DNA from 4 places in the Paracoccus aminophilus JCM 7686 genome. Region 1 is predicted to be linked to each of the others. Evidence: riboswitches for the same ligand, from Rfam matches in the RefSeq annotation. Region 1 holds a riboswitch; each other region holds the start of a gene.
What was found. A riboswitch is a leader RNA that binds a small molecule or an ion and turns the genes downstream of it on or off. The one in region 1 is predicted to bind cobalamin.
Positions count from the first base shown of each region.

Region 2: linked by a shared signal. The riboswitch ahead of JCM7686_RS17810 ((2Fe-2S) ferredoxin domain-containing protein) and the one ahead of nrdH (glutaredoxin-like protein NrdH) in region 1 are both predicted to bind cobalamin.
Region 3: linked by a shared signal. The riboswitch ahead of JCM7686_RS22005 (CbtB domain-containing protein) and the one ahead of nrdH (glutaredoxin-like protein NrdH) in region 1 are both predicted to bind cobalamin.
Region 4: linked by a shared signal. The riboswitch ahead of JCM7686_RS07010 (DUF1852 domain-containing protein) and the one ahead of nrdH (glutaredoxin-like protein NrdH) in region 1 are both predicted to bind cobalamin.

Region 1 covers NC_022041.1:139,087-144,931, forward strand. The annotation lists gene JCM7686_RS00705 (MFS transporter) at 1-372, shown strand, start outside; gene speB (agmatinase) at 396-1,361, shown strand; cobalamin riboswitch at 1,550-1,745, shown strand; gene nrdH (glutaredoxin-like protein NrdH) at 1,840-2,061, shown strand; gene nrdI (class Ib ribonucleoside-diphosphate reductase assembly flavoprotein NrdI) at 2,077-2,493, shown strand; gene nrdE (class 1b ribonucleoside-diphosphate reductase subunit alpha) at 2,475-4,601, shown strand; gene nrdF (class 1b ribonucleoside-diphosphate reductase subunit beta) at 4,677-5,648, shown strand; gene JCM7686_RS00735 (acyl-CoA synthetase) at 5,732-5,845, opposite strand, start outside.
Region 2 covers NC_022042.1:40,543-46,387, forward strand. The annotation lists gene JCM7686_RS17795 (ABC transporter permease) at 1-113, opposite strand, end outside; gene JCM7686_RS17800 (ABC transporter permease) at 110-1,030, opposite strand; gene JCM7686_RS17805 (ABC transporter substrate-binding protein) at 1,047-2,537, opposite strand; gene JCM7686_RS17810 ((2Fe-2S) ferredoxin domain-containing protein) at 2,534-3,355, opposite strand; cobalamin riboswitch at 3,471-3,663, opposite strand; gene JCM7686_RS17815 (oligopeptide/dipeptide ABC transporter ATP-binding protein) at 3,739-4,752, opposite strand; gene JCM7686_RS17820 (ABC transporter ATP-binding protein) at 4,754-5,722, opposite strand; gene JCM7686_RS17825 (ABC transporter permease) at 5,719-5,845, opposite strand, start outside.
Region 3 covers NC_022044.1:139,219-145,063, reverse strand. The annotation lists gene JCM7686_RS22025 (MmgE/PrpD family protein) at 1-429, opposite strand, end outside; gene JCM7686_RS22020 (acyl-CoA thioesterase) at 445-837, opposite strand; gene JCM7686_RS22015 (short-chain fatty acyl-CoA regulator family protein) at 957-2,345, shown strand; gene JCM7686_RS22010 (CbtA family protein) at 2,416-3,255, opposite strand; gene JCM7686_RS22005 (CbtB domain-containing protein) at 3,267-3,470, opposite strand; adenosylcobalamin (AdoCbl) riboswitch at 3,518-3,610, opposite strand; gene JCM7686_RS22000 (histidine phosphatase family protein) at 3,691-4,239, shown strand; gene JCM7686_RS21995 (isocitrate lyase) at 4,354-5,845, opposite strand, start outside.
Region 4 covers NC_022041.1:1,404,795-1,410,639, forward strand. The annotation lists gene JCM7686_RS07000 (benzoate/H(+) symporter BenE family transporter) at 1-1,203, shown strand, start outside; gene JCM7686_RS07005 (methionine synthase) at 1,271-2,299, opposite strand; gene JCM7686_RS07010 (DUF1852 domain-containing protein) at 2,327-3,310, opposite strand; cobalamin riboswitch at 3,436-3,635, opposite strand; gene JCM7686_RS24320 (hypothetical protein) at 3,653-3,871, shown strand; gene choX (choline ABC transporter substrate-binding protein) at 3,903-4,841, opposite strand; gene betI (transcriptional regulator BetI) at 4,939-5,547, shown strand; gene JCM7686_RS07030 (amidase) at 5,538-5,845, shown strand, end outside.

The DNA of each region.
Region 1 (5,845 bases):
ATGGTGGCGACGCTGCCTTTGTTCAGCGTGCTCTCGTCGGTCGATTACACCGGCATGGCGAGCGGTGGCTACCTGCTGATCCTCGCGGTTCTGTCGCTTTTTGGCATCCTCTTCGCGATGAATGGCGGCACGCTGGCGACCTTCCTGTGCGAGCTTTTCCCGACCCGCGTCCGCTTCTCGGGCTTCGCGCTCAGCTATAACTCGGCGAATGCGCTGTTCGGCGGCACCGCGCCGCTGGCGGCGACCTGGATCGGCGGCTTTATCGGCGCGGCCTATGCTCCGGCCTGGCTGCTGACCATCGCCGCCGCGATCACCTTTGTTTCCATCATGTTCAGCCGCGCCGGAGCCCCCGGCGCCAAGCTGGAAGACTGACCTCGACCCGAAAGGACCCCCTTATGAGCGCTACTTATGACGCTGGCCGCCTGAACCTGCCCTTCGTTGGCATCTGCACCTTCGGCAAGAATCCCTATGTCGCGGATTGGTCGAAGATCGACGCCGATGTTGCCGTGCTGGGCGCGCCCTTCGATTTCGGGACGCAATACCGCGCAGGCTCGCGCTTTGGGCCGAGGGGCGTGCGCGAGGCCTCGACGCTCTTCAGCTTTGGCCATGGCGGCGCCTATGACCACGAAGACGACGCGACCTATCTGACCTCGGATGTGCGCATCGTCGATATTGGCGACGCCGATATCGTCCACACCGATACCGCGAAAAGCCATGCCAATATCAAGACCGGGGTCGAGGCGATCCTGAATGCCGGGGCCTTCCCGGTGGTGATCGGCGGCGATCATTCGATCAACATCCCCTGCATCGAGGCCTTCGCGGGGCGCGGCGACATCCACATCCTGCAAATCGACGCCCATCTCGATTTCGTAGACGAGCGTCACGGCGTGCGCACCGGCCACGGCAGCCCGCTGCGCCGCGCCTCGGAAAAGGACTATGTCACGGGCATGACCCAGGTCGGCATCCGCAACGTCTCGTCGACGGCGCGCGATGGCTATGAGGCGGCGCGGGCGGCGGGCTCGGATATCCTCTCGGTGCGTCAGGCGCGCAAACTGGGGGCCGAGGGGGTGATCGACCGCATCCCGGAGGGCGCGCGCGTCTATGTCACGCTTGATATCGACGGCTTCTGCCCCTCGATCGCGCCCGGCACCGGCACGCCCTCGCATGGCGGCTTCCTCTATTACGAGGTGCTCGAAATGCTGCAGGCGGTGGCGCAACGTCACGAGATCGTCGGCATCGATCTGGTCGAGGTCGCGCCCGATTACGACCATGGCGATGTCACCTCGGTTCTGGCGGCGCAGGTGCTTCTGAACTTCCTCGGCTTCGTCTTCCACGCCCGGGCGCAGCGCACGCAAAGCTGATATGCTGCGGCGTCACAGCGATGGCGCTTGAAACCGAATCCGCAAGATGCGAGAGGGGGCCCAACGGCCCCCTTCTTCTTTTCCGGCCACCAGTTTTCCCTACATTTCAAGCAAAACTCAGCAAAGTCAGATGGCTTGGCGGGCATCGTTGCCTATATACCATATGTTGACATTTCTGTGGCGGTGGTGTCCATTGGTTGTGTTCTGGTTCTTGAGTCGGGCGAAAGCTTGAGGAGGGAAAAAGAGGGAAGCTGGTTCAAGCCAGCGCTGCCCCCGCAACTGTAGGCGGAGAGCGAAGCCAAAGAGGTCCGGGGGCTGCCACCCCTAGGGATCGGCCGAGCCGTGACCCGTGAGTCAGAGACCTGCCAGGACAGGAAAAAGACTTAACCGTGCGGTGGGCGCGGGACCTTTTGATATCCGTCGCGGTGCGCTTCGACGGTGGTCCCTTCGCCTCTCGTGCCATGCCTAGGGACAAAAAATGACCATCACCGTCTACTCCAAACCGGCTTGCGTGCAGTGCACGGCCACCACCCGCGCGCTCGATGCAAAGGGCCTGTCCTATCAGGTGGTGGACCTGACGGAAGACGCGGCTGCCATGGAGAAAGTGGTGGCGCTTGGCTATCGTCAGGCCCCGGTGGTGATCGCGGGTGAAGAGCATTGGGCCGGGTTCCGTCCCGACATGATCGGCCGCCTGTCGTAAGGAGCCCGCCGCGCCGTGCTGGATCTGGTCTATTACTCCTCGCGCTCGGGCAATACGGCCCGCTTGGTGGAGCGGCTGGGCCTTGGCGGCGCGCGGATACCCCTGTCGCCTGCCGAGCCGATGCCCGAGCCCCGCGTGCCCTATGTGCTGGTCCTGCCGACCTATGCAGACGGGCAGGGGCGGGGCGCTGTCGCCAAGCCGGTGATCCACTTCCTGAACGACACCGCCCGCCGCGCCTTGTTGCGTGGCGTCATCGCCGGGGGAAACCGAAACTTCGGCTCGACCTTCGCCCTTGCGGGCGATGTGATCGCACAAAAATGCAACGTCCCGGTGCTCTACCGCTTTGAGCTTTCCGGCAATGAAACCGACATCGCCCGTATCCGCGCGGGCCTAGCAGAATTCCGGGGGATGGAATGCTCGACAATGGCGTGAAGGCCGAACTCGATTATCATGCGCTGAACGCGATGCTGAACCTCTATGACAATGAGGGCAACATCCGCTTTGACGCCGACCGCAAGGCGGCGCATCAATATTTCCTCCAGCATGTGAACCAGAACACCGTGTTCTTCCACTCGCTGGACGAGAAGCTCGATTATCTGGTCGAGGAAGGCTATTACGAGGCCGAGGTTCTGGACCAATATTCCAAGAACTTCATGCGCCAGATCTGGGACGAGGCTTACCGCAAGAAGTTCCGCTTCCCGACCTTCCTCGGCGCGTTCAAATATTACACCTCCTATACACTGAAGACCCGCGACGGTCAGCGCTATCTCGAGCGTTATGAGGACCGCGTCGTCATGGTCTCGCTGGCGCTGGCGCGCGGCGATGAAAAGCTGGCGACCCGCTTCATGGATGAGATCCTTTCGGGGCGCTTCCAGCCGGCAACGCCGACCTTTCTCAATGCCGGGAAGAAATCGCGCGGCGAGCTGATTTCCTGCTTCCTGCTGCGCATCGAAGACAACATGGAATCGATCGGCCGCTCGATCAACTCGTCCTTGCAGCTCTCGAAGCGCGGCGGCGGCGTGGCCTTGATGCTGACCAATATCCGCGAATCCGGCGCACCGATCAAAGGTATCGAGAACCAGTCCTCGGGCGTCATCCCGGTGATGAAACTGCTGGAAGACAGCTTCTCCTACGCGAACCAGCTTGGCGCGCGTCAGGGTGCGGGCGCGGTCTATCTGAACGCTCACCACCCCGATATCCTGCGGTTCCTCGACACCAAGCGCGAGAACGCCGACGAGAAGATCCGCATCAAGACGCTGTCTTTGGGCGTGGTCATTCCCGATGTGACCTTCGATCTGGCGAAGAAGAACGAGGATATGTATCTCTTCTCGCCCCATGACGTGCAGAAGGTCTACGGCGTCCCCTTCTCGGAAATCTCGGTCACCGAGAAATATCAAGAGATGGTCGACGACAAGCGCATCAAGAAGAAAAAGATCAACGCCCGCGCCTTCTTCCAGACGCTGGCCGAGATCCAGTTCGAGAGCGGCTATCCCTATATCATGTTCGAAGACACGGTGAACAAAGCCAACCCGATCGACGGGCGCATCACCATGTCGAACCTCTGCTCGGAAATCCTGCAGGTCAATGAGGCCTCGGAGTTCAGCGAAGATCTGAGCTATTCCAAGATGGGCACGGATATTTCCTGCAACCTCGGCTCGCTGAATATCGCGGCAACGATGGACGGCCCGGATTTCGGCGCCACCGTCGAAGCGGCAATCCGCGCGCTGACGGCAGTGTCGGAAATGTCGGCAATCGAATCCGTCCCCTCGATCCGGCGCGGCAATGACGAGGCCCATGCGGTCGGTCTTGGCCAGATGAACCTGCACGGCTTCCTCGCCCGCGAGCGCATCCATTACGGCTCGCCCGAAGGCGTCGAGTTCACCAGCGTCTATTTCGCCGCCATCGCCTATCACGCGATCCGCGCCTCGAACCTGATCGCGCGCGAAAAAGGCGAGACTTTCAAGGGCTTCGAGAAATCGAAATATGCCGATGGCTCGTTCTTCGCAAAATATACCGAACAGGACTGGCTGCCGGTCTCGGAGGAGGTCGTGCGCGTCTTTGACGGCATCGAGCTGCCGACCCGTGAGGATTGGGCCGCGCTGAAGGCGGATGTGATGGCGCATGGCCTTTACAACCGCAACCTGCAAGCGGTGCCGCCGACCGGCTCGATCAGCTATATCAACAACTCGACCAGCTCGATCCACCCGATCGTGGCCAAGATCGAGATCCGCAAGGAAGGCAAGATCGGGCGCGTCTATTATCCGGCGGCTTTCATGAACAATGAAAACCTCGAATATTACCGCGACGCCTATGAAATCGGCCCCGAGAAAATTATCGACACCTATGCGGCGGCGACCGAGCACGTCGACCAAGGCTTGTCGCTGACGCTGTTCTTCCCGGCCGAGGCCACGACCCGCGACATCAACAAGGCGCAGATTTATGCGTGGAAGAAGGGGATCAAGACGATCTACTACATCCGCCTGCGCCAGACCGCGCTGGAAGGCACCGAGATTCAGGGCTGCGTGTCCTGCTCGCTCTGAGCCACGTCATGACGCCGGGGGCTGTCTGCCCCCGGACCCCTGAGGATATTTTGACATGAAAGAGGGGTTCTTCGGATGAAGGATCAGATTCTCCGCGCGCCGCTCAAGGCGATCAACTGGAACCGTCTGGACGATGACAAGGATCTCGAGGTCTGGAACCGTTTGACGGTGAACTTCTGGCTGCCGGAAAAGGTGCCGCTGTCGAATGACGTGCAAAGCTGGGCGACCTTGCGCCCCGAAGAGCGCGAGTTGACGATCCGGGTTTTCACCGGGCTGACGCTGCTGGATACCGTCCAGAATACGGTGGGCGCGCCGTCGATGATGCCCGATGCGGTGACGCCGCATGAAGAGGCGGTGCTCTCGAACATCGCCTTCATGGAGGCGGTGCATGCGCGCAGCTATTCCTCGATCTTCTCGACGCTGTGCCTGACGCCCGAGGTGGATGCGGCCTTCCGCTGGTCGGAAGAGAACCAGCATCTCCAGCAAAAGGCTCGGCTGATCCTGCAGGAATATAACGTCGGGGCCGATCCGCTGAAACGCAAGATCGCCAGCGTCTTCCTGGAAAGCTTCCTCTTCTACTCGGGCTTCTATCTGCCGATGTATTGGTCGAGCCGCGCCAAGCTGACCAACACCGCCGACCTTATCCGCCTGATCATCCGCGACGAGGCGGTGCATGGCTATTACATCGGCTACAAATACCAGCGCGGCCTAGAGAAAGTCTCGGAAGAGAAGCGTCAGGAGCTCAAGGATTTCGCCTTCTCGCTGATCTTCGATCTCTATGACATCGAGTCGAAATATGCGGCCGAGCTATATGACGGCATCGGCCTGACCGAAGACGTCAAAGCCTTCCTGCATTACAACGCCAACAAGGCGCTGCAAAACCTCGGCTATGAGGCGCTTTTCCCGCCGCAGGCCTGTGAGGTGAACCCGGCCATCCTCGCCGCCCTCTCGACGGATAGCGAGAACCACGACTTCTTCTCGGGTTCGGGCTCGTCCTATGTCATCGGCAAGGCGGTCGCGACCGAGGATGACGACTGGGACTTCTGATCCTGTCTTTCATGAGGAAATATCCTCGGGGGTGAATTGCGGCGAAGCTGCAAGAGGGGGCGGACAGCCCCCTTTCCTTTTCCTCAGCCCAGATCCTTCACCATGCCGCGCAGGACATATTTCTGGATCTTGCCGGTCGAGGTTTTGGGCAGATCCGTAAAGACCACAGTTTTCGGCACTTTGAACCGCGCCATATT
Region 2 (5,845 bases), on a different replicon from region 1:
AGGTTCTTGGCCAGCATATCCACCGCGCCGGGTGGATATGGCTGCCAGAAGGCCCCCGTCGCGGCAAAAGCGATGAGCATCGCCGCCGCCACATGAACCCAGCGCAGCCTCATCGCGCTCTGGGGTCGAGAAGCTGAAGGATCAGCGTGATGACAAGATTGGCCAGCGCCATCAGACAGGCGACCGTCATCACATAGGCCAGCAGCACGCCGTAATCTCGCGCGGGCACGCTTTGCAGGACGAACTGGCTGACGCCGGGCAGGCCGAAAAGCACTTCCAGCGTCGCGGTCGTGCCAAGCATCCAGCCGATTTCCGAGCGCAGCGCCGCCAGCAAGGCATAGGCCCCGGCGCGGGCGGAATGGCGTCTAAGCGCCGCGCTTTGGCTGAGCCCCTTGGCGATGGCGGTGCGAAACCACGGCTGAGTGGTCGAGGCCAGCAGCTCGCGCCGCAGCACTCGCGCCATCATCGCCATCGGCGGCAAGGCGATCAGCACCGCCGCCATCGCCAGAATGACCGGCCCGCCGGAAAAGGGCCGGATCAGGCGCAGCTCGGCGGCCAGCAACCAGATCAGCACGAGCCCGAGCCAGAAGCTCGGCACCGCTTGCACGACGACGACAAGGCCGCGCCCGAAGCGATCGGCCCAGCCGTTTGGCCGCAGCGCGGCGGCAAAGCCAAGCGGGATCGCAAGGATCACCGCCAAAGCCAAAGCCGCGGCACCGAGCCCAAGCGACAACGGCAGGCGCGACAGGAACTCATCGCGCACCGGCGCGCCGGTACGAAAGGACAGGCCCCAATCGCCCGTGACAAAGCCTCCAAGCCAGGACAGCCAGCGCAGCACCAGAGGCCGGTCGAGCCCCCATTCCATCCGCAACCGCGCGATTGTGTCCGGGTCCGGCGGCAGGTTCCAGGCCCGCATGGCGATCTCGACCGGATCGGCGGGCATCTGAGCCACGACGCAGAAGGCCAAAGCCGAAACCGCAAGCAGGCTTGTGGCTTGGCGCAAGCTCGCTTGCAGCAGATGGGCGATCACCTTTGGCGGTCCCGGCTCAGCGGATCTCGCCCATCTCGGGGCGGATCACATAATAGTCCGAGCCCCAGGGCTCATAATCCTTGAGCCGCGTCGACAGGCCGACCCGCCATTCCGGCGCGATCAGGAAGGTGACCGGCACGTCCTCGAAAAGCTGGTCCTGCGCCTCCAGAGCGATCTGGTTGCGGGTCTCGGGATCGGCGGTTTCGCTGAATTTGGCGATGATCGCGTCAAAGGCCGGGCTTTTATAGCGCGCATGGTTCAGGGCGGCGCCGCTGACCAGCATCGAGTTGAAGAAGAACGCCGGATCGCCGTTCGGCGCGGTGTGCTGGGCCCAGAGGAAGATGTCGAAATCGCCCTCGGCGGCGGCATCGCCCGGGTTTTCGACAACACGGGTTTCGCTCGCAATGCCCAGACGGTTCAGCTGCGCCGCGACCACGGGCAGCATCGTGACCAGATCGGGGCGCGAGGAATAGGTCACCAGCCTCAGACGAAGCGGCACGCCGTCTTTGGTTCGCTTGCCGTCGGACCCGGCGGTCCAACCGGCCTTATCAAGCAGATCGCCCGCGAGATATCGGTCGCTGACCCGCTCGACCTTGCCCGCGAAAGGGAAATAGGGCGCGAAAGCGCCGGTCGCGGGAACGCCATTGCCGATAGCCTCGATCAGTTCGGGCCGACCGAGCGCCAGATCAATCGCCTGACGCAGCTTCGGGTCAGAGAGGGTCGGACTTTCGGTGTTCAGGAAGCCGAAATATTGATAGCCGACCTGAAAGCTTTTGACCGTCAGATCGGGATTGGCGCGGATCGCGGAAAGCCCCTCGACCGGCAAGCCAAACGCCAGATCGAGCTCGCCCGATTGCAGCGCCAGAGCCATGGTCTGAGCATCGCCGAATTTGCGCAATGTGATATCCGAGCGGTCGGCTCCGGCGGGGTGATAGGGGTTCGCGGCCAGATCCAGTGTCGCATCGGCGGTAAAGCCCGTCACCTTATAGGGCCCGGTGAACAGCGGCTGTCCCGCGCCGTCGAAGCCATATGCGATCAGCGGCCATTCCGCGAAAAGCGCGGGCAGCATCGCGACCGGGCGCTCGGTCGTGACCAGAAGCGTGCGGTCATCGGGCGCCTCGAAGCTTAGCTTGCCGCCGGTCGCGGCGGCGGGCGCATTCTTGGCGAAAGTATTCTCGAAGCCCGCCTTCAGCGCAGCGGCGGTCACAGGGCTGCCGTCCGAAAAGCGGCGCCCCTCAGCCAAGGTGATGGTCCAGCTCAGATCTCCGGTCCGGTTGGCCGATTGCGCCAGCTCGGGCACCAGCCGGCCCGCGGCATCGACGCTCCAGAGCTGGCCGCCGACGCCGTGGCTGGTCAGCGCCCAGCCCGCCGAGCCCGCTGTGGGGTCAAGGTTGTCGACCAGAAACGTCTGGCCCACCCGCAAGGCATCTTGGGCCAAAGCCGGAAGCGCCAGAGTCGCGCCCAAGGCCAAAAGGCCCGCGAAAGCCGATTTTCCGAACAGGGTCATTCGTGTTCCTTCTTCTCAGGGGAAAGGGGCAGGGCCCGGAGCTGCTGTTTGCGGCCTCCGGGCGAATAGGCAAAATCGGCGACCGGATGACCGGCCAGAAGGTGTTCGTCAATCATGCGGTCGAGGGCCTCTTCGGTGACACCGCCATACCAGGTGCCATCGGGAAAGACCTGCACCACCGGCCCAAGCGCGCAGGGCCCAAGGCAGCTCGTCTTGGCCGTCATCGTGCCCGCGCCGGTCACCCGCAGCTTGCGGCGGACCTGTTGGTTGCGCAGATGCGCCCAGATCGCGGTCGCGCCCCGCGCATGGCAGGTCGGTCCGGTGCAGACCAGAACCCGGTAATGCTGGGACGGTACCTGAACCGCTTCGGGCCGGGGTGCATCGCCACAAGGCAAGGCATGACGCGGCGCTTCAAGCGCCAGCCGCGCCAAGATGTCGGAGAGGCCCGCGGTGGCCGCGATCTCGTCGGCCAGCACGATGTCGGGCAACGGGCTTTCAGCCCGCCAAAGCGCCAGCATCAGGCCCAGCCAATTGCGCAGGCTCGGCTCCATCGGCACGATCACGGGCAGGATCACGACCTGCGCCAGCCCCTTTTCGGCAAGCGACCGCAGAGCATCGCGCAGCGAGGGCTCACCTTGTTCGAGATAGCAGCATTCGACCAGATCGAACCGGGCGCGGATCTCGGGTCGCGCCGCCAAAGCCGCAGCGATCCGGGACATCTCGCGATGGGGCGTGGCCGCGAATGCGGATTTGGCCAGCAGCAGAAGCGCCTGCCGCTGGGGTTTGCCCGCCATTTCGCCTTCCTGACGGTGATCCACGCCCGCCCTCCTGCACAGGTTCCGCAGCGGGATGGGGGGAGATCCGGCAGCGATGGGCCCCAACTGAAAGGGGCCCGACACCGCGAACACGCCCCCGCGATACTCCCGATCGCGGAACAGCCTCTGTCGTCAGGCAGGTCTCCTGGCTTGCAGGTCGTCAGGCCTTCGCATCGGTCTTCCCGGCCATGGGGCCAGTGACGGGTGATGCGAGCCCTCGCTGCATACAGTTGCGGGTCAGCTCCGGTTTCTCACCGGATTCCCTCTTAGCCCGGCCACCACATCCGAGGATCTGGCGACGGGAACCTTGACCCGAACCTTCTGCCGCTTCGGCCCGAGCCGGTCAAGTCGGCAGAAGATCCTCGGTTGGGCGCGGCAGGATGCGCTCAAGGCGCGGGGGTTTGGACGGTCGCAGACAGGCGCGCGACCGCCGGATCCGCCTGCGGGAAATGGCAGCGGAAAGAGCCCCTGTCATCTTGCGTCAGGGCAGGTGCCTCGGCCCGGCAGCGGTCGCGCACCGCCGGGCAGCGGGTCGAGAAACGGCAGCCGGGGGGCGGGTTGATCGGGCTTGGGATCTCGCCTTGCAGCACCACCCGCTTTTGCCGCTGCGCCGGGTCGATGACGGCGCGCGCAGACAGAAGTGCGGCGGTATAGGGGTGGCGCGGGTGGCGAAAGAGCGCGGCGGTCTCGGCCTCTTCGACGATCTGGCCGAGATACATCACCGCGACGCGATCGGTGACGCGGCGGATCACATTGAGATCATGGCTGACCATCACATAGGTCAGGCCATATTCCTGCTTGAGCTCGAGCATGAGGTTCAACAGCTCGCCCCGGATCGAGAGATCGAGCCCCGCCGTCGGCTCATCCGCGATAATGAGCTCTGGCTGCAGCGCCAGCGCACGGGCAATCGCCACCCGCCGCGCCTGTCCGCCCGAAAGCTGATGCGGGTATTTCTCTAGCAGTTCCCGCGCGAGCCCCAGCCGCTCGAAGGCCTTCAGCACGCGCGGCCAATGCTCGGCCATGGGCAGGCCGTGAATGCGCAAGGGCTCGGCCAGCAGCTTGCCCACGGCCATGCGCGGCGAAAGCGAGGCGGCGGCGTCCTGCAGCAGCATCTGGACGCGCCGCCGATAGGCCATTTCGTCCTTCGCGAGCAGCTCGGACAGGTTTTCGCCCGCGAAGGTGACCCGGCCCGCGCTTGCCCGTTGTAAGGCCACGAAAACCCGGCACAGCGTCGTCTTGCCCGAGCCGCTTTCGCCGACCAGCCCGGTGACCGAGCCGCGCGGGATCGAAAGCGTGACCTCATCAAGCGCGCGGATGACATTGCCGAAGGTGACAGAGAGCTTCTCGAAAGCGATCAGCGGCGGCGCGGTGCGGTGGAGAGTTTCGGAACGCCAATCCATGTCAGATCCTCGTGCAACGAACGGAAACACCCGCGCCGACCTCGGCCATGGGCACCGGGCCACGCAGGCAAAGCTCGTCCACCAGCGCACAACGCGGGGCGAAGGCACAGCCCGCAAGCAGCGCGGACGGGCTGGGCGGATGGCCGGGAATGGTCTTGAGCGCGGTGCCGCTTTCGCCCTCGTCGATCTCGCAGCCAAGCAGCGCGGCGGTATAGGGATGGCGGGGATTGCCGATGATCTCGGCCATCGGCCCGGCTTCGACCACCAGCCCGCCATAGACGACGATGGCGTCGTCGCAGAACTCGGACAAGAGCCCGAGGTGATGCGAGATGAAGAGGACCGAACAGGCACTCTCGCGTTGCAGATCGCGGAAGATCTCGACGATCTGGGCCTCGACGGTTGCATCTAGCGCGGTCGTCGGCTCGTCGGCGAGGATCAGCTGGGGATTGGTCAACAGCGCCATGGCGATCATCACGCGCTGCCTCATCCCGCCCGACATCTGATGCGGATAGGCGGCAAGGCGGCGCGCGGGTTCCGAGATGCCGACGCGTTGCAGCATCGCCTCGGCCGCGGCCATGGCATCCGCGCGCGAGACACCGGGTCGCTTGCGCCGGATGACATCGACAAGCTGGGTGCCGATCTTGAAGACCGGATTGAGCACGGTCATCGGATCTTGAAAGATCATCGCGATCCGGTCGCCGCGCAAGGCGCGCTTTTGGGGCTCGGTGAGCGCCAGCAGATCAAGGCCCTGAAAGCGGATCTCGCCGCCGACCTTGGTGACATTGCTGGCAAGCAGCCCGAGGATCGCCGAGGCGAGGGTCGATTTGCCTGAACCGGATTCGCCGACCACGCCGACAATCCGGCCCGGCGCGATGTCGATATCGACGCCGCGCAAGAGATGCAGCGGGCCGGTCGCGCCTGCGGCCTCGACGCTGAGATCGCGGATCGAAACAAGGGGGGTGGTGCTCATCTTGCGGACCTCCTTCTGGGGTCGATCGCATCGCGCAGGGCCTCGCCCAGAAGCGTGAAACCAAGGGTCGCCCCGGCCAATGCGACGCAAGAGACGATGACCGGAATGGTCGATTGGTTGATA
Region 3 (5,845 bases), on a different replicon from region 1:
ATGCTGGGCCACCGCCAGCAGCGGCGGGATATTGTCGCCGGGATGGCTGTAATCGGCGGCGAGGAAGGTGTCGTGGAAATCCAGCTCGCGCACCGCCGTGCCATTGGCCCAGGCCGCCCATTCCGGGCTGACGCGGGTCGCATCCGACATGCCAAAGACCGTCGCGCCGCGCTGATAGGGATGGCACAGCGCCTGTGCGCGCGCCGAGGCGACCGGACGCCGCGCCAGGGATGCCGCCGCCACCGCCGCATTGTCGATGATGCGGTTCACGATCATCTCGGTCACTTCGGGCAGAACCTCGACCGGATCGGCGGCGACCTCGGCGATTTTCCAGGCGAGCTGGTCCTCGCGCGGCAGATGTTCGGCGGATTTGTAGCTGCGCAGATCATGCAGGACGGTTGCGGCAGAGATCTTGTCGTGAATGGTCATTTCGCTTTCCTTTGTTCAGATCGGTGTGGCGAAGGGGGCGGGCGTCAGCGCCTGCGGGCGGCCTTTGTCATCGACCGCCACCATCTCGAAGCGCCCGCGCAGGACCTCGCGCCGGGTCGCAGAGCTCAGCGGTGCTGCCTGCCCCACGACCTCGACGGTCATCGAGCTGCGCCCGGTGCGGATGACCCTGGCCTCGAGCTCCAAGAGCGCGCCGACCGCAATCGGGGCGCCGAAATCGACCCGCTCCGAGCGCGCCATGACCACTGCGGTCCGGGCATGACGCGAGGCGGCGATAAAGGCCGCCTTGGCCATCAGCGCCAAGGCATTGCCGCCAAAGAGCGTCCCGTAATGGTTCGCCTGTTCGGGAAAGATCACTTCGGTCAGGGTGGTCGTGGCAGGTGCGGTCATGTCGATTGCCCTTCGCAAGATTGGCAATCCCATCTATTCACATCCGGGATACCGCGATAAACTCCTGAAAAAGCGGTGATCTGCGAAGGTCATTCTTGCAAATTGCAAAGGTTGCGAAGATGGCAAAGACATTCATGGGCGTGCGCCTGCGCCGCTTGCGCGAGGAACGCGGGCTCACTCAGGCGGCGCTGGCCCGCGCGCTCGAGATCTCGCCGAGCTATCTCAACCAGATCGAGCAGAACCAGCGTCCGCTGACCGTGCCGGTGCTTTTGAAGCTCAATCAGGCCTTCGGGCTGGATGTGCAGCTCTTTTCCGATGCCGATGAGGGGCGGCTCATCACCGAGCTGCGCGGCGCCTTGGCCGATCAGGGCGCGGGGGCGTCTTTGGCCGAGGTGCGCGAGCTCGCCGCCAATATGCCCGCCGTCGCTCGCGCGATTGTCGCGATGCAGCGGCGTCTGCGCGATACGGCAGAGCGCGCCGATCTTCTGGCCGGGCGGCTCGACAACCGCGACAGCGCGGCCTCTCCGGCGGCGTTTGAATCGGTGCGCGACTGGTTTTACGAGCGGCGCAATTACATCCCCGAGCTCGACGAGGCCGCCGAGGCCATCGGCGCGGCCCTGCCGCCCGGTCGCATGACGCCGGGGCTGATCGACCGGCTGGCGGGGCGGCATGGCATCCGCATTGCGCTTGCGCCCGAAAGCGGCAGTCTGCGCCACTTTGACCCGGCGGCGCGGCTCTTGCATCTCGCCGCTCATCTGAGCGAGGGCCAGCAGGCCTATCAGATCGCGACCCAGCTGGCCTTTCTCGAACAGGATGAGCTGATCCGGCGGCTCTCGGATGAGCCGGGGCTCGGCCCCGATGCCCGCGCCTTGCTGCGCATTGGGCTTGCGAACTATTTCGCGGGCGCGCTGCTGCTGCCCTACCGGCTGTTTCTGGCGACGGCCGAGGCGCTTGGCTATGACATCGACCTGCTCGGGCGTCGCTTTGGCGTGGGGTTCGAGACCACCTGTCACCGGCTCTCGACCCTGCAACGCCCCGAGGCGCGCGGCGTGCCGTTTTTCTTCATCCGCACCGACCGCGCCGGGAATATCTCGAAGCGGCAGTCCGCCACCGATTTCCACTTTTCGCGGATCGGCGGGTCCTGCCCGCTGTGGAATATCTACGAGGCGTTCTCGCGCCCCGGAGAAATCGTGCGGCAGGTCGCGCAAATGCCCGACGGGCGCAGTTATCTGTGGATTGCGCGGCTGGTGCGGCACGGTCAGGGCGGGTTTGCCGCCTTGGAAAAGACCTTCACGGTCGCGGTCGGTTGTGATCTCGCCCATGCCGAGCGGCTGGTCTATGCGCGCGGGCTCGATCTGCACGATCCGGGTCTTGCGACGCGGATCGGCCCGGGCTGCAAGGTCTGCGAGCGGCCCGCCTGTCCGCAGCGCGCCTTTCCGATGCTGGGCCGCGCGCTGGATGTCAGCCCGACCGATGCACGGTTCGCGCCCTATTCCAGCGGGGCCTGACAGAAAAACGCGCCGACGGGAGGGCCGGCGCGTCAGATGTGTCAGGATCGCTGCGTGTTAAGGGGGCGTCTTAAGCGAGCCGCGTGCGATGGGCCGGCGTGTGGTTCCACGAACGCTGGACCAGCCAGCCGAAGATCAGCCCGATGCCGCCCCAGAGCACCGCCTCGATCACCAGCGAGACCGTGCGGAAGTGCCAAAGCAGATCGCCCGGGAAATCCGCAGGAACTTCGTTGATCGTGGGCAGCACAAAGCCCGCCGCCGTGACCAGCCCAAGATAGGCGATGGTGGCGATGATGCCCGACTGCCAGCGGTTGGTGCTGCTGCGCGCGATTGCGACCGCGATCACCATGGCGATGATCGACAAAAGCAGCATCGCGAAATAAAGCTGCGTGCGCATTCCGATGGTCTCGCCGTGGCCGACCGCGGGCGGGTTGGCCGGGTATTTGAGCTGCGGCACGATGATGACCATGACATAGCCAAGCCCGGCCATGATCGCCGAGGTCGCCTGTGCCGAGAGATGCGAGAAACGCCCCTCGATCAGCGCGAAGGCCAGACCGAAGATGCCGCCAAGCCCCGCGCCAAAGACCAGCATCCCGGTCAGCAGGCCAAAGCCCGCCTGAGTCTCGCGCGACACCAGCGCCTCTTCGTCGCCGCCATGCGAATGCCCGGCAGGCGCCGCAGATTCGCTTGATGCGACCACGGTCGAACCCGCGTCGGTCGTGCCATGTTCATGGGTCGCGGCCTCATGGGTGGCGGCGTGATCGGCCTCGGCTTCAGCGGCGGAATTCGCCTCTTCGATGGCAATGGCGGCGGCAACCGGGGGCTCGCCCCAGACGCGGCCCACGCCAAACGCCAATAGGCCAGCGATCAGCCCGGCAATCATGCCGAGCAGCAAATAACGTCCAGTCATGTCAGATCCCCTCAGTGGCAGGGGAAGCCGAGGAGGTGACGGGCATCATGCACGAATTCATGCACATACATGCCGTCGAACAATGCCACCGCGCCTTGCTCGGTGGTGACGAAATACATGGCGAGCAGCATGATCACGCCCGCAAAGATCGCCCAAGGCGCCCATTTGCTCAGCGGGATCGGCTCGACCTGAAAGTCGGGGGCGACGGCAGACATAGCCATAATTTCTCTCCTTCGGATACGCGTCCGGCGTGGATTTCTGCTTGCCATGAACAGGGGTCTGACTTCCGCGAGGCTTTCGCGGTTACAGTGGCGCGACCGCGCCGGATTCACACCGGCTTCCACCGTCAGGACAATCTCGAAGATGCTGCGCCTGCAATGTGGCAATGTCAAAGAGAACTTGCCTGACCTAACCCCAATGTCCGAAGCTCAACTGATGACGATCCGACTTTCCCTGATTTGCGCCGCGCCCCCTGACGGCACGGCTTTCCCCGCCGATCAGCCAGCCTCTCGGCCTGCGCTGGACAAGCTGACCCCGCTTGCCGGGGCGGACCTCTGCCTGATCTCGCCCCTGCGGCGCGCGCGCGACACCGCGCAGGCGCTTGGCTGTCAGGGCGTGCTGGTCCCTGCTTTGGCCGAGACCGATTTCGGCGCCTGGGCCGGGCGCGCGCCCGCCGATCTGCTGGCCGAAGCCCCCGCCGATTTCGCGGCCTGGCTGGGCGATCCCACCGCCGCGCCGCATGGGGGCGAAAGCTTCGCGCAGATGGCCGCGCGGGTGACCGGCTGGCTTGACGCCCTGACGCCCGAAAGCGGAGAGCTGATCGCCATTACCCATCCCGGCCCGATTCAGGCGCTGGTCCTGTCGGTGCTCGACGCGCCCCTGAGCGCCGCCGCGCGGGTCAGCGTCAAGCCCCTGTCGCGCACGCGGCTGAGCCATGACGGGCGGCGCTGGTCGCTCCATCCCGGCGCCGCGCTCTTCGACTAACCGGCGCGGGCAGGACGGCGAAAACAGATGCGCCGCCCCCGGAAGGGACGGCGCAGAGAGGGCCGGTTTACCGCGATTCCCAAGGAAACCCCGGCCCCCTATCCGGGGCGCGGCTTATTCCGCCGCGAATTGGTTCATCGTATTGGCATGGCCGCCCGCTTTCAGCGCGCGCTCGCCCGCGACCATTTCCTTGAACGTGTCGCCCAGATCCGAGCCGACCTCGTGCTGGTGCTTGACCGCCGAGATGCCGCGCCGGATTTCCTCGCGCTGGACCGTCTTCACATAGGCCAGCATCTTGTCCTCGCCGAAATAGCCGCGGCTGAGTTCATCGACCGATTTCGCGGTGAGGTGGAAGGTCGGCAACGTGATGAGGTTGTGGAAGACCCCCGCGCGCGCCGAAATATCGGTCTGGAAGCGTTGCAGACGCGCATCTGCCTCGCGGCCGAGATCCGTCGCGTCGTAATCGGCCTTCATCAGCTCATTGCCCTCGGGGTAATCGCGCGCGCTGATCTTGCCCTCGGCCAGCCATTGTGTGCGCACCTGTTTGCGCAGGTTGAGCGTCCAGTTGAAGCTCGGCGAGTTGTTATAGGTCAGCTTGGCTTTCGGCACCTCCTTGCGGATTTCATTCACCATGCTGGCGATCTCATCGACATTCGGCGTGTCGGTTTCGATCCACAGGAGATCCGCGCCGCCATCGCGCAGCGAGGCCACGCAATCCTCGATCACCCGGGCGCGGCCGGTGCCTTCGATGAAGGGGAAGAGCCCGTTCGGCAGGCGCACCGGCTTGACGAATTCGCCGCCCTGATAGAGCGCAAGTTCGCCCTCGCGGATCGGATTGGCCTCGGTGATCTGCTCGGTCTTCAGCCATTTGAGATATTCGGCGGCGTGATCGCCCGGCTTCTGGCTGACCGGCACTTTCTGGGTCAGACCGGCGCCAAGGCTGTCGGTGCGCGCGACGATGACGCCATGATCGACGCCGAGCTCTTCAAAGGCCAGACGGCAGGCGCGGAGTTTCTCGATGAAATCTTCGCGCGGCACGGTGACCTTGCCGTCCTGATGGCCGCATTGCTTGGCATCCGAGACCTGGTTCTCGATCTGGAGCGCCGAGGCCCCCGCCTTGATCAGCTCTTTCGCGAGCAGATAGGTCGCATGTTCATTGCCAAAGCCCGCGTCGATATCGGCGATGATCGGCACGACATGGCTTTCGAAGCTATCGATGGCCTCGATCGCGGCGCGGCGCGCCTCGTCGGTTTTCGCGGCCTTGAGATCCTTGAAAAGATCGTTCAGCGCGACCTCATCGGCCTGACGCAGCGAGACATAGATCTCGTTGATCAGATCGGCGACGGCGGTTTTTTCATGCATCGATTGGTCAGGCAGATGGCCCCAGCGGTTGCGCAGACCGGCGACCATCCAGCCCGAGAGATAGACATAGGTGCCCTTGACCGTGCCGCGCAGGCGCTTGACCGATTTGATCATCTGCTGGGCGTGAAAGCCCGACCAGCAGCCAAGCGATTGGGTGAATTGTGCGCTATCCGCGTCGTAAGCGGCCATATCGGCGCGCATCACCGCCGCCATGTCGCGGGCAATATCGAGATGGGTGTCGTAG
Region 4 (5,845 bases), 1.3 Mb from region 1:
TCCGCGAATAACCCTGCCCATAGTCCTGCCGCGCCGCTGCGCGCCAATGATCTGATCCATCCCATCGTCGCCGGACTGATCTCCGTCATCGTCAATTATGGCGGCACCTTCATTCTCGTCTTTCAGGCCGCGCGGATCGCGGGCCTCAGCGCCGCAGAGACTGCCTCTTGGGTGTGGTCGGTCTCGATCGGGGTCGGCGTGACCGGGCTGATCCTGAGCTGGCGTTACCGCGAGCCGATCATTACCGCATGGTCTACGCCCGGCGCTGCCTTTCTCGTCGCGACGCTTGGCACCACGAGTTATCCCGAGGCGATCGGCGCCTATATGCTCTCGGCTGCGGCCTTCGTCCTGCTCGGCGTCTCGGGCTATTTCGAGAAGGTCATCCGCCTGATCCCCGCAGCCATCGCCTCGGCTTTGCTGGCGGGCATCTTGCTGAATTTCGGGATCGGCGCCTTTGGCGGGGCGAGCACCGAGCCGCTGCTCGTCGGCCTGCTGGTCCTCTCCTATCTGCTGCTCAAGCGTTTCACCGCGCGCTATGCCGTGGTCGGCATTCTGATCATCGGCCTCGCCTGGCTTTTGCTGCGCGGCGAGGCGGGTCTTGCGGGGCTCGAGCTGAAACTGGCAGCCCCGGTCTTCACCTGGCCGGTCTTTTCGCTCAATGCTAGCCTCAGCATCGCGCTGCCGCTGTTTCTGATCACGCTCACCGGGCAATATATGCCGGGGATGCTGGTTCTGCGCAACGACGGGTTCAAGACGAGCGCCAATCCGATCGTCACGCTGACCGGGCTTGGCTCGCTGATCATGGCGCCGTTCGGCTCGCATGCCTTCAACGTCGCCGCAATCACCGCGGCCATCGTGACCGGGCCAGAGGCCCATGAGGACCGCTCGAAGCGCTGGATCGGCGGGATTGCGGCGGGGGTCTTCTACATCCTCGTCGGCGTGTTCGGCGTCACCTTGGCCGCGATCTTTATGGCCTTCCCCGCGAGCTTCATCACCACGCTCGCAGGGCTGGCGCTGCTTGGGACGATCGGCGGTAGTCTCGCAACTGCGCTGGCGGATCCCGCATCACGCGAGGCGGCGCTCATCACCTTCCTCGCCTCGGCCGCCAATATCCGAATGTTGGGCATCGGCGGCGCATTCTGGGGGCTGGTGATCGGCCTCATCGCCTATGTCGCGCTGCGGCAGGGGCCGCGGAGGACATGAGGGCTCGGGGTCTCAGGTCGCGCGGGGCAGGGAGCCCGCGCGGTACCCGCCGACGCGGCGAGGATCGTCAGGCCGAAAGCTCACGTCGGACGATCTTTGCCCCGGCGCTCAATGCCGCCAGCTTCCCGCTCGCCACGGTCCGCGACAGCGGCGCCATGCCGCAATTGGTGCAGGGGTAGAGCTTGTCGGCATCCACGAATTGCAACGCCTTTCGCAAAACATCGGCCACCTCTTCGGGCGTTTCGATGGTATCGGTCGCCACATCAATTGCCCCCACCATGACTTTCTTGCCGCGGAGAAGTTCAATCAGATCCATTGGCACACGGGAGTGCTGGCACTCGAGTGAAATTAGGTCGAGGGATGATTTCTGGAGCTTGGGGAAAATCTCCTCATATTGCCGCCACTCTGCGCCAAGGGTTTTCTTCCAATCTGTATTGGCCTTGATGCCATAGCCATAGCAGATATGAACGGCGGTCTGGCAGTTGAGGCCCTCGACCGCCCGTTCCAAAGCGGCGATCCCCCAATCATTCACTTCGTCGAAGAAGACATTGAAGGCCGGTTCGTCAAACTGGATGATGTCGACACCTGTAGCCTCAAGCTCTTTGGCTTCTTGATTGAGGATTTTCGCAAATTCCCAGGCGAGTTTCTCGCGGCTTTTGTAATGACCATCGTAAAGCGTGTCGATCATGGTCATCGGACCGGGCAGCGCCCATTTGATCGGCTGATCGGTCAGTCCACGCAGAAATTTGGCATCCTCGATAAAGACAGATTTGGGGCGAGAGACGGCTCCGACGACCGAGGGCACGCTCGCGTCATAACGATTGCGGATCCGGACGGTCTCGCGTTTCTCGAAATCCACGCCATCGAGATGCTCGATAAAGGTCGTGACGAAATGCTGACGCGTTTGTTCGCCGTCGCTGACAATATCGATGCCCGCCTGTTGCTGATCGCTCAGGGTGACGCGCAGGGCATCCTGTTTTCCTTCAATCAGCTCGTCGCCCTGAAGCTTCCACGGCGACCAGAGGGTTTCAGGCTGGGCGAGCCAAACCGGCTTGGGAAGGCTTCCGGCGGTCGAAGTGGGCAAAAGCTTATTCATGGTAATGTGACCTTGCATCGTCGTTGATCAGGCAGAGTATTGGGAGGACCATTTCTCGAGAATTTCTCGATATGGCTCAATGAAAGTGTCGCGTGCGCGTTGTCCTTGCTCGATCGCCAGCCGGCTGCGCTCATCGCGATCATAAGCGATCTGCGTCAGGGAATAATCCTGATGTTTCAAGCTTGGTTGGTAGGTTTTTCCAGCGATGGAATTGGCATTGTAGATTTCTGGGCGGTAGATCCTTTGAAAGGTTTCCATCGTGCTGATCGTGCCAATCAGTTCGAGACATGAGTAATCACTCAGCAGATCACCGGTAAAATAGAACGCCAAGGGGGCGACACTGTTTGGAGGCATGAAGTAGCGCACCTGCAAGCCCATCTTTTCAAAGTAAAGATCAGTCGCAGAGAAGGCATCCTGCCGATATTCAACGCCCAGAACGGGATGCGTGTTTTCGGTTCTCTGATAGGTTTTGCTGCTGGACACGCTCAGGCAGATGACCGGAAGCTTTTTGAAGGTCTCTTTATAGGCAGGAGACTTCAGAAAGAACCGGAAGAGATTCCCATGCAGATCACCGAAATGCGCTGGCGCGCTGAAACTTGATCGCCCGTCATTGTGCTGCGGTAGCAGGATACTGAAATCATAATCGCGGACATAGGACGAGAAATTATTCCCCGCAATTCCTTCGATGCGCTGGCCGTTTTTCCGATCAAGGATCGTCGGTTTCAAGATTTCGATCAGGGGGAAAGCCTCGGCGCTTTTGTTATCTCCGATGCTGATTTCCGCAGAGATGATCTCCAATTCGACCGAATAGCGGTCGTTTCCCGGATTGTCCCAATGCGCCAGAGCATTGAAGCGGTTGTCGATCATTTTGAAGGTGTTGCGCAGGTTTTCCTCGCGCCTGCTGCCTCGGGCGAGATTGGCAAAGTTGGTCGTGGTGCGCGTGTTCTCGGCCGGGCGATAATTCTCGTCGAACCGCGTGCTTTTGAGCGAATAGGTGAGGTCTGTTCTCATCCTGACATGCCTTCTGAGCGGCCTGAATCGACAGGCCGTGAAAACGAAATGACTCCCCGTGACGGAGTCACGAGGCGGCGATGTCACCTTGCGGATGGCCGCTCCCGACTGCCCACCGCAGCCGGAACAGGTGAGTGATCGAGGCAGGTTTCCTGACTTGCGGGTCGTCACCTAGTCTGGCCTTCCCGACGCGAACTCCGCGCCAGTGGCATGTCAGACAGGCTCGCCGCCTACAGTTGCGGGGGCAGTTCCGGATTCGGCGACAGCCTGACCGGATTCCCTTTTATCCGGGGCTTCCCCCGGCACCTTGATCCGATGGCAAGATCGGCCGGATGGGGGACGATGTCAACGCGGCTGGATCGTCGGAATATTCATGTTGAATATGAAGAATATGAGGGTTTGAGCAGTTCGCTGTGGCCTGATTACGGCATCGATTTCGATCTGCTGGCGGGCGGGCAAGCACGGGGTTTCGGGGAGCACAACGGGTTGCCTTGCTTCGACGTAGACCACATTGCCCTCGCCGCAACTGCGTCATTCCTGCATTCAAAGCCACGGCTCTAAAGCCCAAAAGCAGGAGGAACGCCTCCCGCCGTCAGTGTGGGAGGATGGTTTCTGCAGCGGCCTTATAGCCTTCCGCGCCATCGACGGTCTTCACGCCCGCAAGCCAAGTCTGGAGAAGTTCAGGCCGCTTGGCGATCAGATCCTTGGCCACATCCGAGGGGTCCGCACCGTCTTCGGTGATCGCGTTCATCCCGGTGTTTTCATAGGCGAGATCGAATTTCAGATTGTCGAGCAGCTTTGCCACATTGGGGCACTCTTGTGCGTAACCGGTGCGGGTAATGGTCCTGACGGTGGCGCCGCCAAAGTTCGGGCCATATTCCTCATCACCTCCGCTGAGATAGCTCAGCTTGTATTTGATGTTCATCGGATGGGGCTCCCAGCCAAGGAAGACGATCCAGTCACCGCGTCGCGTCAAACGATCCACCTGTGCGAGCGTCGCGGCTTCGCTCGATTCGACCAGCTCCCAATCGCCTAAGCCGTGGCGTCCGGCCTCGATCATCTCGAGCAAGGGTTTGTTGGCCCCGGCCTCGATACCGTAGATCTTCGACCCGAACTTGTCGGCGTGCTTGGCCAGATCGTCAAACGAGGTGACGCCCGCCTCGGCGACATAACTCGGAACCGCGAGGGTGAATTTGGCGCCGGTCAGATTCGTCGACAGCACCGCGACATCGCCATTGTCGAAATAGGATTTGAACTCAGTGCTTTGGGCAGGCAACCAGTTGCCGAGGAACACATCGACCTGATCGCTTTTCAGCGCCTCATAGGTCAGGTTGAGGCTGAGATAGATCTGCTCGGGTATATAGCCCAAAGCCTTCAGCAGCAGCGAGGCGGTGGCATTGGTCAGCGCGAGATCCGTCCAGCCAAGATCGGCGAGACGAACAGTCTGGCAGGCTTCCGCCTCGGCAGCCGCGCCAGCGTGGGGCGCGAGCAGCAGCAGGGCGAGGCTGGCGGAGAGGAGGTGCGATTTCATCTGCGTCTCAGTTTTTTATTGAACACGCCAACAAGAATAATTACTTTGTTGACGTGTTCAATAAAAAAATCCCAGACGGTCGAAACAGAGAGATGTGATGCCAAAACTTGGAATGCAGACGATACGACAGCAGCAGATCATCGCGGCAGCGATCGAGACGATCCATGAGCGCGGGATCGAGCAAAGCTCGATCCGGCAGATCGGCAGCCGAGCCGGCATCTCGCCGAGCCTGATCACGCATTATTTCGGCAGCAGGGACGAGCTCTACACGCTGGTTCTGCGCCATCTGAACCGCGAGCTGTCCCGCGCGACTGTGCGCAATCTGCGCAAGGCCTCGACCCCGATGGAGCGGCTCATGGCCATCGCCTCGGCGCAGTTCGACCCCGAGCAATTCCAGCCTGCCGTCGCCAGCACATGGTTTGCGCTCTGGGCCGCGCTGCGCGGCAATGCCGAGATGCTGCGCTTCCAGACGATCTATCACCGTCGGCTGGCCAGCAATATCGCGCATTGCCTCCGTCCGCTCATTCCGGCGGAGGATATTGATTTCGCGGTGAACTGCCTGTCGGCCATGATCGATGGTCTCTGGGTCGGGGCCGCGCAACCGACCGGCCATATCACCACAGAGACCGCGCTGCCGATCTTTCAGAAATACGTCTTGCAGCTGGTCGGCCAGCTCTCGCGGCGGGAGGCGAGGACATGGAACTGACGGAATATGCCGCAGCGGATGGCGTCGGTCTGGCGAGGCTGATTGCGGCTCGGGAGGTCTCGGCCCGTGAGGTCATCGAGGCCGCCATTGCCATGATCGAGGCACGCAACCCGGAACTCAATGCGGTGATCGCGACCAATTTCGAGGCGGCTCTGGCAGGTTGCGACAGCCTCCCCGGCGGCGTTCTGAGCGGCGTGCCGTTCCTGCTGAAGGACGCGAACCTTTATTCGTGCGACATGCCCACCACCTTCGGATCGGCTTTCTTCAAGGGGGATGCGCCGCGCCCTGACAGCCTCAT